2 regions of the Paenibacillus sp. J22FR21 genome follow, and region 1 is predicted to be linked to the other one. Evidence: predicted binding sites of a transcription regulator. Region 1 holds the regulator's gene; the other holds the start of a gene.
What was found. The regulator LexA, encoded in region 1, represses DNA repair genes until DNA is damaged. The targets are predictions, from matches to a motif close to CGAACATATGTTCG.
Positions count from the first base shown of each region.

Region 2: recA (recombinase RecA) is a predicted target of LexA. The motif match lies at 2,795-2,808, and genes of this name have one in related genera.

Region 1 covers NZ_JBWDNJ010000002.1:612,286-616,716, forward strand. Annotated here, with positions in the region: gene glnA (type I glutamate--ammonia ligase) at 1-1,078, shown strand, start outside; gene AC0YNS_RS08595 (hypothetical protein) at 1,214-1,798, shown strand; gene lexA (transcriptional repressor LexA) at 1,902-2,522, opposite strand; gene AC0YNS_RS08605 (LysM peptidoglycan-binding domain-containing protein) at 2,710-3,096, shown strand; gene AC0YNS_RS08610 (DUF896 domain-containing protein) at 3,372-3,569, shown strand; gene AC0YNS_RS08615 (aldo/keto reductase) at 3,600-4,431, shown strand, end outside.
Region 2 covers NZ_JBWDNJ010000001.1:646,320-650,750, reverse strand. Annotated here, with positions in the region: gene rny (ribonuclease Y) at 1-732, opposite strand, end outside; gene AC0YNS_RS03295 (RecX family transcriptional regulator) at 913-1,578, opposite strand; gene recA (recombinase RecA) at 1,667-2,725, opposite strand; gene AC0YNS_RS03285 (competence/damage-inducible protein A) at 2,946-4,187, opposite strand; gene pgsA (CDP-diacylglycerol--glycerol-3-phosphate 3-phosphatidyltransferase) at 4,308-4,431, opposite strand, start outside.

The DNA of each region.
Region 1 (4,431 bases):
AGATCGTATTGCCCGTCTGATCTGTGATGTATATATGCCTGACGGTACACCATTTGCCGGCGATCCGCGCGGCATTCTGAAGCGCGTTCTGAAAGAAGCGGACGAGCTTGGCTTTACTGCGATGAACGTTGGACCAGAACCGGAATTTTTCCTATTCAAAACAGATGAGAAGGGCAATCCGACTACAGAGCTTAACGACCAAGGCGGATACTTCGACCTTGCGCCGATGGATCTGGGGGAAAACTGCCGCCGTGAAATAGTATTGACGCTGGAAGAAATGGGCTTTGAAATCGAAGCTTCTCACCATGAGGTGGCTCCGGGTCAGCACGAAATCGACTTCAAATATGCGGATGCGATCAAAGCAGCCGATCAAATCCAGACGTTCAAGCTGGTTGTCAAAACGATTGCACGCCAGCACGGACTGCATGCTTCGTTTATGCCGAAGCCGCTCTTCGGTGTCAATGGTTCCGGTATGCACTGTCACCAATCGTTGTTCAAGGGCAATGTGAATGCGTTCTACGATGAGAGCGACAAGCTGGGCCTTAGCCAAACGGCTCGTTATTACATGGCTGGCATGCTGAACCATGCACGTGCTTTCTCAGCGATTACGAACCCTACCGTAAATTCGTACAAGCGTCTGGTTCCTGGCTATGAAGCCCCTTGCTATGTGGCTTGGTCTGCAAGCAACCGCAGTCCGATGATCCGTATCCCGGCTTCGCGCGGTCTCAGCACGCGTATCGAAGTTCGTAGTCCAGATCCAGCAGCTAATCCATACCTGGCGCTTGCAGTTATGCTTAAAGCAGGTCTTGATGGTATCCGCAACAAAACTCCGCTGCCGGCTCCGACTGACCGTAATATCTACGTGATGACGGATGAGGAGCGTATCGAAGAGGGCATCCCTACCTTGCCGGATGACCTGAAAGAAGCATTGACTGAGCTGCTTCGCAGCGAAGTTATTTGTGAAGCGCTTGGCGATCACGCGCTTGCCCATTTCTATGAGCTTAAAGAAATCGAGTGGGATATGTACCGCACGCAAATCCACGAGTGGGAACGCGATCAGTACTTGACGCTCTACTAGAACCGAAGAAACCCTTGATGCCGTATGGTATCAAGGGTTTTTTGTGTCTTCGAGTATTAGTGCTTCCGCACTTGTACCTCTGCTTTCGCATACGATGCCACAATAGCCATTCGATTCATGAAGGAGGCAGCGTATGTGAAGAAGCAAGCGGCGACAAAAGCGGAGAAACCGTTTCGACTAACTGGAGCGATATTATCCCATGTAGCAGTAACGATGGTGCCATTCTTAAGGAAGATCGTACTGAACTATTCCTATGCCCTGAAATGGTCCAAGGCTATTCGCGGAGCGGATTTAGATACCTTATCCGCTCTATTTAGGTCGGTTGTGCCTTCTGCTAAATTAAATGGGTTCTCTACGAATGCCATAGGTTACTTCTTTGATTTTGAGTTCCCTGAACCGATCCTTCAATATTCCATCGGAACGACGATTCCACCCGGAACGACGCAATTCACATTCTCAACCCCGATTCATCGAGCTATTGCAAGAGCAATTCTGCCTTTCTATAAAGCGCTTCGTTCCTCTTCAACATACGCAGCTGCTGTTGCGGCTGCCGTGAACAATAATAATCGAACACGATTGGCAGCCTTGATTCGACGAAAAGTAACAGCATGCGCGCTTAAATCGATAACAATTGATTTCTCCGGCATAGCCTTAAGCTTCAAATACAAGAGCAGTAAATTCACCTATCGTCATTTGTTATTCCGCGAAATCGTAGGTTAGCTGACATAATGGAGGTACATCGGCGTTGCGTGGCGGGTGACAGAAAAAGGGGCAATTCCTAACGCTGCTGCAGCGAGAAGAAATGCCCCTTATCATTTGTTGATTAGTGGATGTCGCGGAAAAGTCCGATGACTTTGCCGAGAATGGAGACGTTACGCAGTCGGATCGGTTCCATCGTGGAATTCTCCGGCTGCAGACGGATATGATCCTTCTCTTTATAGAAGGTCTTAACAGTTGCTTCGTCTTCTTCTGTCATCGCAACGACGATATCGCCGTTGGAAGCGGTTTGCTGTTGGCGGACAATGACGTAATCGCCGTTATGAATGCCTGCTTCGATCATACTTTCACCGACAACGTTCAGGATGAATACATTGTGGTCGCCAACCCTGTCAGCCGGAAGGGGGAAGTAATCCTCGATGTTCTCTGTTGCAGTAATCGGTACACCGGCAGTTACCTTACCTACCACAGGAACCTTAGCAATGGAGAGCGGGAATGGAATCTCGTTGTCTTCGCCGTCCAAGATCTCAATTGCGCGAGGTTTAGTTGGGTCACGGCGAATAAGGCCTTTCTTCTCCAGGCGATCAAGATGGCCATGGACTGTAGAACTGGAAGCGAGTCCGACCGCTTCACCGATCTCGCGAACGGAAGGCGGATAACCTTTCTCGCGAACTTCCGTCTTAATGAATTCTAGTATCGCCTGCTGGCGGTTTGAAAGTTTCGACACCGGAATCACTCCAAAGTTTCATTTGTGTCAAATTATAACACAGAACCGGAGTTCGTACAAACATAAGTTCGAGAAACACAGGTTCGCATATTTTTACGAACAAATGTTCCAAAAACGCTTGACCACAAACAAACGTTCGTGTTATTCTTGGTTTATCAAATAGAACAAACGTTTGGGGTGCTGGAGAATGATGACAACGATGTCCACTTACTCTTCTAATTATAAAGGTGAAGCTCGCAATACACGGAATACTCGCGCTGTGAAGCGTACTTGGCAAGAGAGAAGAACAGAACGCCTATTAATGAGACTAGCCGTAGCAACACTGTTCTTCGTACTGCTGTTCACAGGACTCTCACTGATGACAAGCCAAGCGAACAGTGAATATCCTGCAGCGCCAACTGCTTCGGAACAGATTGTAGTTGTTGGCTCAGGTGACACACTATGGAACATCGCTAGCAGTATTCGTAAGGAAGGCGAAGATATTCGTCATGTTGTTTTTAACTTGAAACAACGGAACAACTTAACCTCCAGCTCGCTGCAAGCCGGACAATCCTTAATTATCCCTGTTGAATAACTGGGCTCGCCGAAACAGCTTCAATAGAATCAATACATACTTACAAGAATGATCCATAGGAATCTACATTCAGAAGCCTGAGTCTCTATTGCTCAGGCTTTTTTCATTTCTGGCGGCATATCGTAATTATAAGGTGCACCCGAGGTGGAAAGAGGATGGAGAAGACAAGTGAAAACAAGCCTCAGAGAGGGCCATTTCGCCTTGACAATGGGCAATTAAAAATGTCAAAGTAAAGAATGACATGTTGGCCGAATCAGGGAAGGAGCTTATTTGAAATGGAAAAGATTATCGCCCGTATTAATGAACTATCCAGAAAGAACAAAACCGTAGGGTTGTCGCCGGAGGAACTGGTCGAACGCGACGAGCTTCGCCGTCTATACCTTGAGAATTTCAAGAATAACTTCCGGAATCAACTCGATACCATTAAATATGTGGAAGATGAAGAGAACGGGGAAGATACGATCAAGCATTAGCAGCAGTCTATTTGAAGGAGGACATGTAGCATGCAATATCGTTTACTTGGCCGAAGCGGTTTAGCCGTATCGGAGCTTTGCTTAGGTACAATGACGTTCGGTAATACGACAAGCGAGACGGATTCCATAGAGATGATGAATCGTTTCTTCGAGAAAGGCGGCAATTTCCTTGATACTGCGAACGTGTATGTATCCGGCCGCTCTGAAGAGATTGTAGGTAAAGCGATCAAAGATCGACGTTCAGAAGTTGTGCTCGCAACGAAAGTGAGATTCGCGACTGCGAATCACCCAAACGGCGTCGGTGTTTCAAGAAAGCATATTATGGATGCCGTCGAAGCAAGCTTGAAGAGACTTGATACCGACTATATCGACCTCTATCAAGTGCATGTGTGGGATCACGCAACACCGATTGAAGAGACGCTTCGCGCTCTTGATGATCTGGTTACTTCAGGAAAAGTTCGTTATATCGGCTGTTCCAATTTCTTCGCCTGGCAGCTTATGAAGTCGTTGTCCACCAGCGATTGGAATCGTTATGTCCGATTCATCTCCATTCAACCGCAATACAGCTTAGTCAGTCGTGAAATGGACCGCGAAATGTTATCCTTATGCTTGGAAGAGAATGTAGGAATTATCCCATGGGCACCGCTAGGCGGAGGCTTTCTGACAGGCAGATATACGCAAGAAGAGCCTGTAAGTGGAAGATTAACGTCCAAGCAAGGCGAGAGCTCCTGGGCAGTTCGTGCTAACGAGGGTAATTTCGCAGTGCTTGACGCTGTGCTAAGCGCAGCAAAGGAACTAGATCGTACACCTGCCCAAGTTGCGCTGACCTGGCTGCTGCAACGCAAAGGGATTACGTCTCCAA
Region 2 (4,431 bases), on a different contig from region 1:
TTCCGGTGTATCGTCGATTATGAGATCGATACCGGTCAACGTTTCCAGTGCGCGAATGTTGCGGCCTTCACGTCCGATAATGCGGCCCTTCATTTCTTCATTTGGCAATGCGACTACGGAAACCGTAGTTTCAGCCACATGATCTGCTGCGCAGCGTTGAATCGCAAGCGAGATAATATCACGTGCTTTCTTATCTGCTTCTTCCTTCGCTTGCTGCTCGATTTCTTTAATCATTTGTGCAGTTTCATGACGAACTTCCTGCTCAACGTTGTTCAAGATGATTTGTTTCGCATCTTCCATTGTCAAGTTCGAAATCCGCTCAAGCTCTTGAAGCTGCTGTTTGTAAAGGGTATCGATTTGTTCCTGTGTTTCCTCGATCCGCTTCTCTTTGTTGGCAACTTGTTCTTCTTTGCGTTCCAGCGCTTCTATTTTTTTATCCAACGACTCTTCTTTCTGAATCAGTCGTCTTTCAAGACGCTGTACCTCATTGCGACGTTCGCGAATATCTCTCTCAGCCTCGGTACGGAGCTTGTGGACTTCATCTTTCGCTTCGAGAACCGTTTCTTTCTTCTGCGCTTCGGCTTCTTTCTTCGCATTGTCAACAATTTGACTAGCGGCCTGCTCGGCGCTTGAAATTTTGGCCTCGGCGATCGATTTGCGAATAAAATAACCGACACCAAAGAAAATTGCACCAACAACGAGAATGATCAGGATCCATACCACTACTGGCATCTTTCTCACCTCCTCGTTGCTCACCTAAGCAAACGCTTGGGACATTATTTGGTTTTCTAGCCGGTTTTTAACCCGATCATACATACTTAATTTGACGAAAATAATCGTTTCGAATCAATTTTTGGAAGGAAAATCGATTCTAGAATAAAGAATACAAACTTATTTTATCTTTTGTGAAAATCAATTGTCAAGCATATGCCCATCCTCATCATCTTCCATTCCGAGAACAGCAGCCTTTACCGCTTCTCTTACCGTATTCATCGGAAACCCGCGGCGCAGCAGAAACACAGCTAATTTCTGTTTCCTCTCACGAGGTTCGCCTTTAATATAAGGCCATTTCTTATGTGCAGCTCGTATGGCGATATCCGTCTCCGATTGCTCATTCAGCTTCTGAGAGGCTTGCTTCGCCATATCTCTGGAGATTCCACGCTGCACAAGCTCCTGCTGCAATAAGCGGCGCCCTTTCATCTGGGTTCGCATCCGTTCGGAAGCATACATATTGGCATATTGCTTATCGTTGACCAAACCTTCCTGTCTCAGACGCTCAATTGCTTTCTCCGCAGTTTCGGGATCGATTTCCTTCCTTGCCAAATACCGCATAATCTCTTTCTCCGTACGCTGCCTTGCCCCTAAATGGGCTAGCGATAGAATGTACGCCCGGTGCCTGGAGTCCTCTTCGACAATCTGCTTCAGCTCATCCCCATGAATTTCTCTGCCCTTCAGCAGACGAAATTTAATCAATAGGTCTTCATGTACGCTGGTGTACGGTTCTTGCGAATCATTGACAAATAGATGGTAGCGCTGCTTGGCCTTCCGGTCCTGTTCAACGCCGGTAATTACTAACACCTCTGTCACTCCCCCAATTCGTACCACTTACTTATAAACAGAGAAGCACCTGTAAAGGTGCTTCTCCGGGTAACCGATCTCCGTCGGTTTATTCCACATCTAGATCCAACTCGTCCTCGTCTTCTTCATCCTCGCTGAATGCCTCTCCAGCTGCGGCTGCAGCTGCCATGTTGCTGGCTTCACGAATTTGCTTCTCGATTACAGCTGCAATGTCCTTATGGTCTTTAAGGAATTGCTTCGCGTTCTCACGGCCTTGTCCAAGACGCTCGCCGTTATAAGAGAACCAAGCACCGCTCTTCTGAACGATATCCTGCTCGACGCCGATATCCACGATGCTTCCCTCTCTGGAGATGCCTTCGCCATACATAATGTCGACTTCGGCTTGTTTGAAAGGAGGAGCTACTTTGTTCTTAACAACTTTAATACGTGTCCGGTTACCGACAATGTCGTTCCCTTGCTTGATGGACTCGATACGACGAACATCAAGACGAATTGTGGAGTAGAACTTCAGAGCGCGACCGCCTGGCGTTGTCTCAGGGTTACCGAACATAACGCCGACCTTCTCACGAAGCTGGTTAATGAAGATCGTGATCGTCTTCGATTTGCTGATCGCACCGGAAAGCTTACGAAGTGCTTGCGACATCAAACGTGCTTGCAAACCAACGTGGGAATCTCCCATGTCGCCTTCAATTTCCGCTTTCGGTACGAGTGCCGCAACGGAATCGACAACGACAATGTCTACCGCGCCGCTGCGAACAAGTGCTTCCGCGATCTCTAGGCCTTGCTCACCCGTATCTGGCTGAGACAGAAGCAACTCATCAATGTTAACGCCAAGCTTGCTTGCATACGAAGGATCAAGAGCATGCTCCGCATCGATAAATGCAGCTTGTCCGCCTGCACGTTGTACTTCTGCGATCGCATGAAGCGCAACTGTTGTTTTACCGGAGGATTCCGGTCCGTATACTTCAATAATCCGGCCGCGCGGGAAGCCGCCAATTCCAAGTGCAATATCTAATGCAAGTGCACCGCTGGATACTGTTTCAACTTGCATATGAGTTGATTCACCAAGCTTCATGATGGAGCCTTTACCAAATTGCTTCTCTATTTGACGCAATGCCATTTCTAATGCGGCTTTACGATCTGCCAAGAAATCCACATCCCTTATAATTTATACTTTCATGATACCTTGTTTCGTTCGCTTTGACAAGACATTTTACGAACATATATTCTTATTTCTCATTTGGCCAAATAGAGAAACAAAAAAAGAACCGCAGCAAAGTAATCTTCGCCACGGTTCTTCCGCTAACTATTGTCGATTATAGTCGAAAATTAATCATCTGACAAGCCTTATTAACAATTTATTCTAATTACAGCGCCTGCCACAGCCGATAAAGAAGCGACTTTGCTGCACGCAGTCGAATAATGCCCCTGCTTCCGCTAAGATGCGCTGTGAACACCTGTGTAGGCTTCCCGCGCTCCGAAAGTCCGAAATACACAAGCCCGACCGGTTTCCCCTCGGACTCTGCAGGGCCGGCTACGCCGGTTAACGAGACGCCGAAATCGCTGCCTGCGAGTTCGCGTACCCGCTCCGCCATAAGCGCCGCAGTCGACTCGCTGATTGCACCGGGTGCATCAGTCCCCTCGAGCTGCGACATCGGGATGCTCAGCAATTTATGTTTCATTAAATTGGTGTACGTTACGACGCCGCCAACAAACTCTCCGCTGCTTCCGGGTACTTGTGTCACGAGCTGCGCGAACAAACCGCCTGTAAGACTCTCAGCGCTGGCTAGTGAGCGTCCGGTCGCACGCAGCTGCCTAATGACAGCTTCCTCGAGCGGAATGTCTTCACGAGCGTACAGATGCGTGCCAACACGTGCAAGGATTTGATCCTCCGCCGATTTAAGACGTGCTTCGGCCTCCTGCTCGTTTAACGCTTTCGTCGAAATCCGAATCGCAACTTCGCCTTCTTTGGCATATGGGGCAATCGACGGATCGGATTGACCCTCGATTAAATCAATAATAGCCTGCTCCAAGCTTGATTCACCGATACCGGCGAACATCAGCAAACGAGAGAACAGCCTGCGTTCCTCACCCATGACGGATCTAATCCATGCTTTTGCCGGCCCATCGAACATCGGTTTCATCTCGCGCGGCGGCCCCGGAAGCAGCACGTAGCTTGTGCCATCCACGGCGAGTGCATTGCCTACAGCTAAGCCCGCATCATTCATCAGCGGATCACTGCCTTCAATCAGATGCGCTTGACGACGATTGCTCTCCACCATATGAATGCCGCGCGAGCTGAACATCACCTCTATTTTGTCCATAGACGGTTGATGGATCTCAATGGAACGGTTCAAATAATCCGCCAGCGCATCCTTCGTCAAGTCATCCATCGTCGGCCCAAGTCCACCCGTAAAGAGAATGAGATCGGCTCTAGTGCGCGCAAGCTCGATCGCTTGGCGAATTCGGCCTGCATTATCGCCAACGACAGTCTGAAAATAAACATCGACCCCCAGCTCAGCAAGCCCTTGAGACAAATATGTAGCATTCGTATTCACAGTCTGACCCAGCAGCAATTCCGTACCTACAGCAATAATTTCTGCGCGCATGACAACAGCTCCAATCTATGTATGAGGTGGATTAGTAACCAGGTGTAGGAAAAGCAAAGCACCACCCCTTCCTGACGAACAGAAGGAGTGATGCTACATGTTTAATGCTTTAATGCCGGTTTATGCTACCGGAATGAGATTTTTATTTTTGACAAAATAATCGATACCGGAGTAAACCGTGATGAGTGCCGCTGCATAGCTAGAAATCAAATCGAACGGAAAATCCAGAAATGCAAACGGGAAA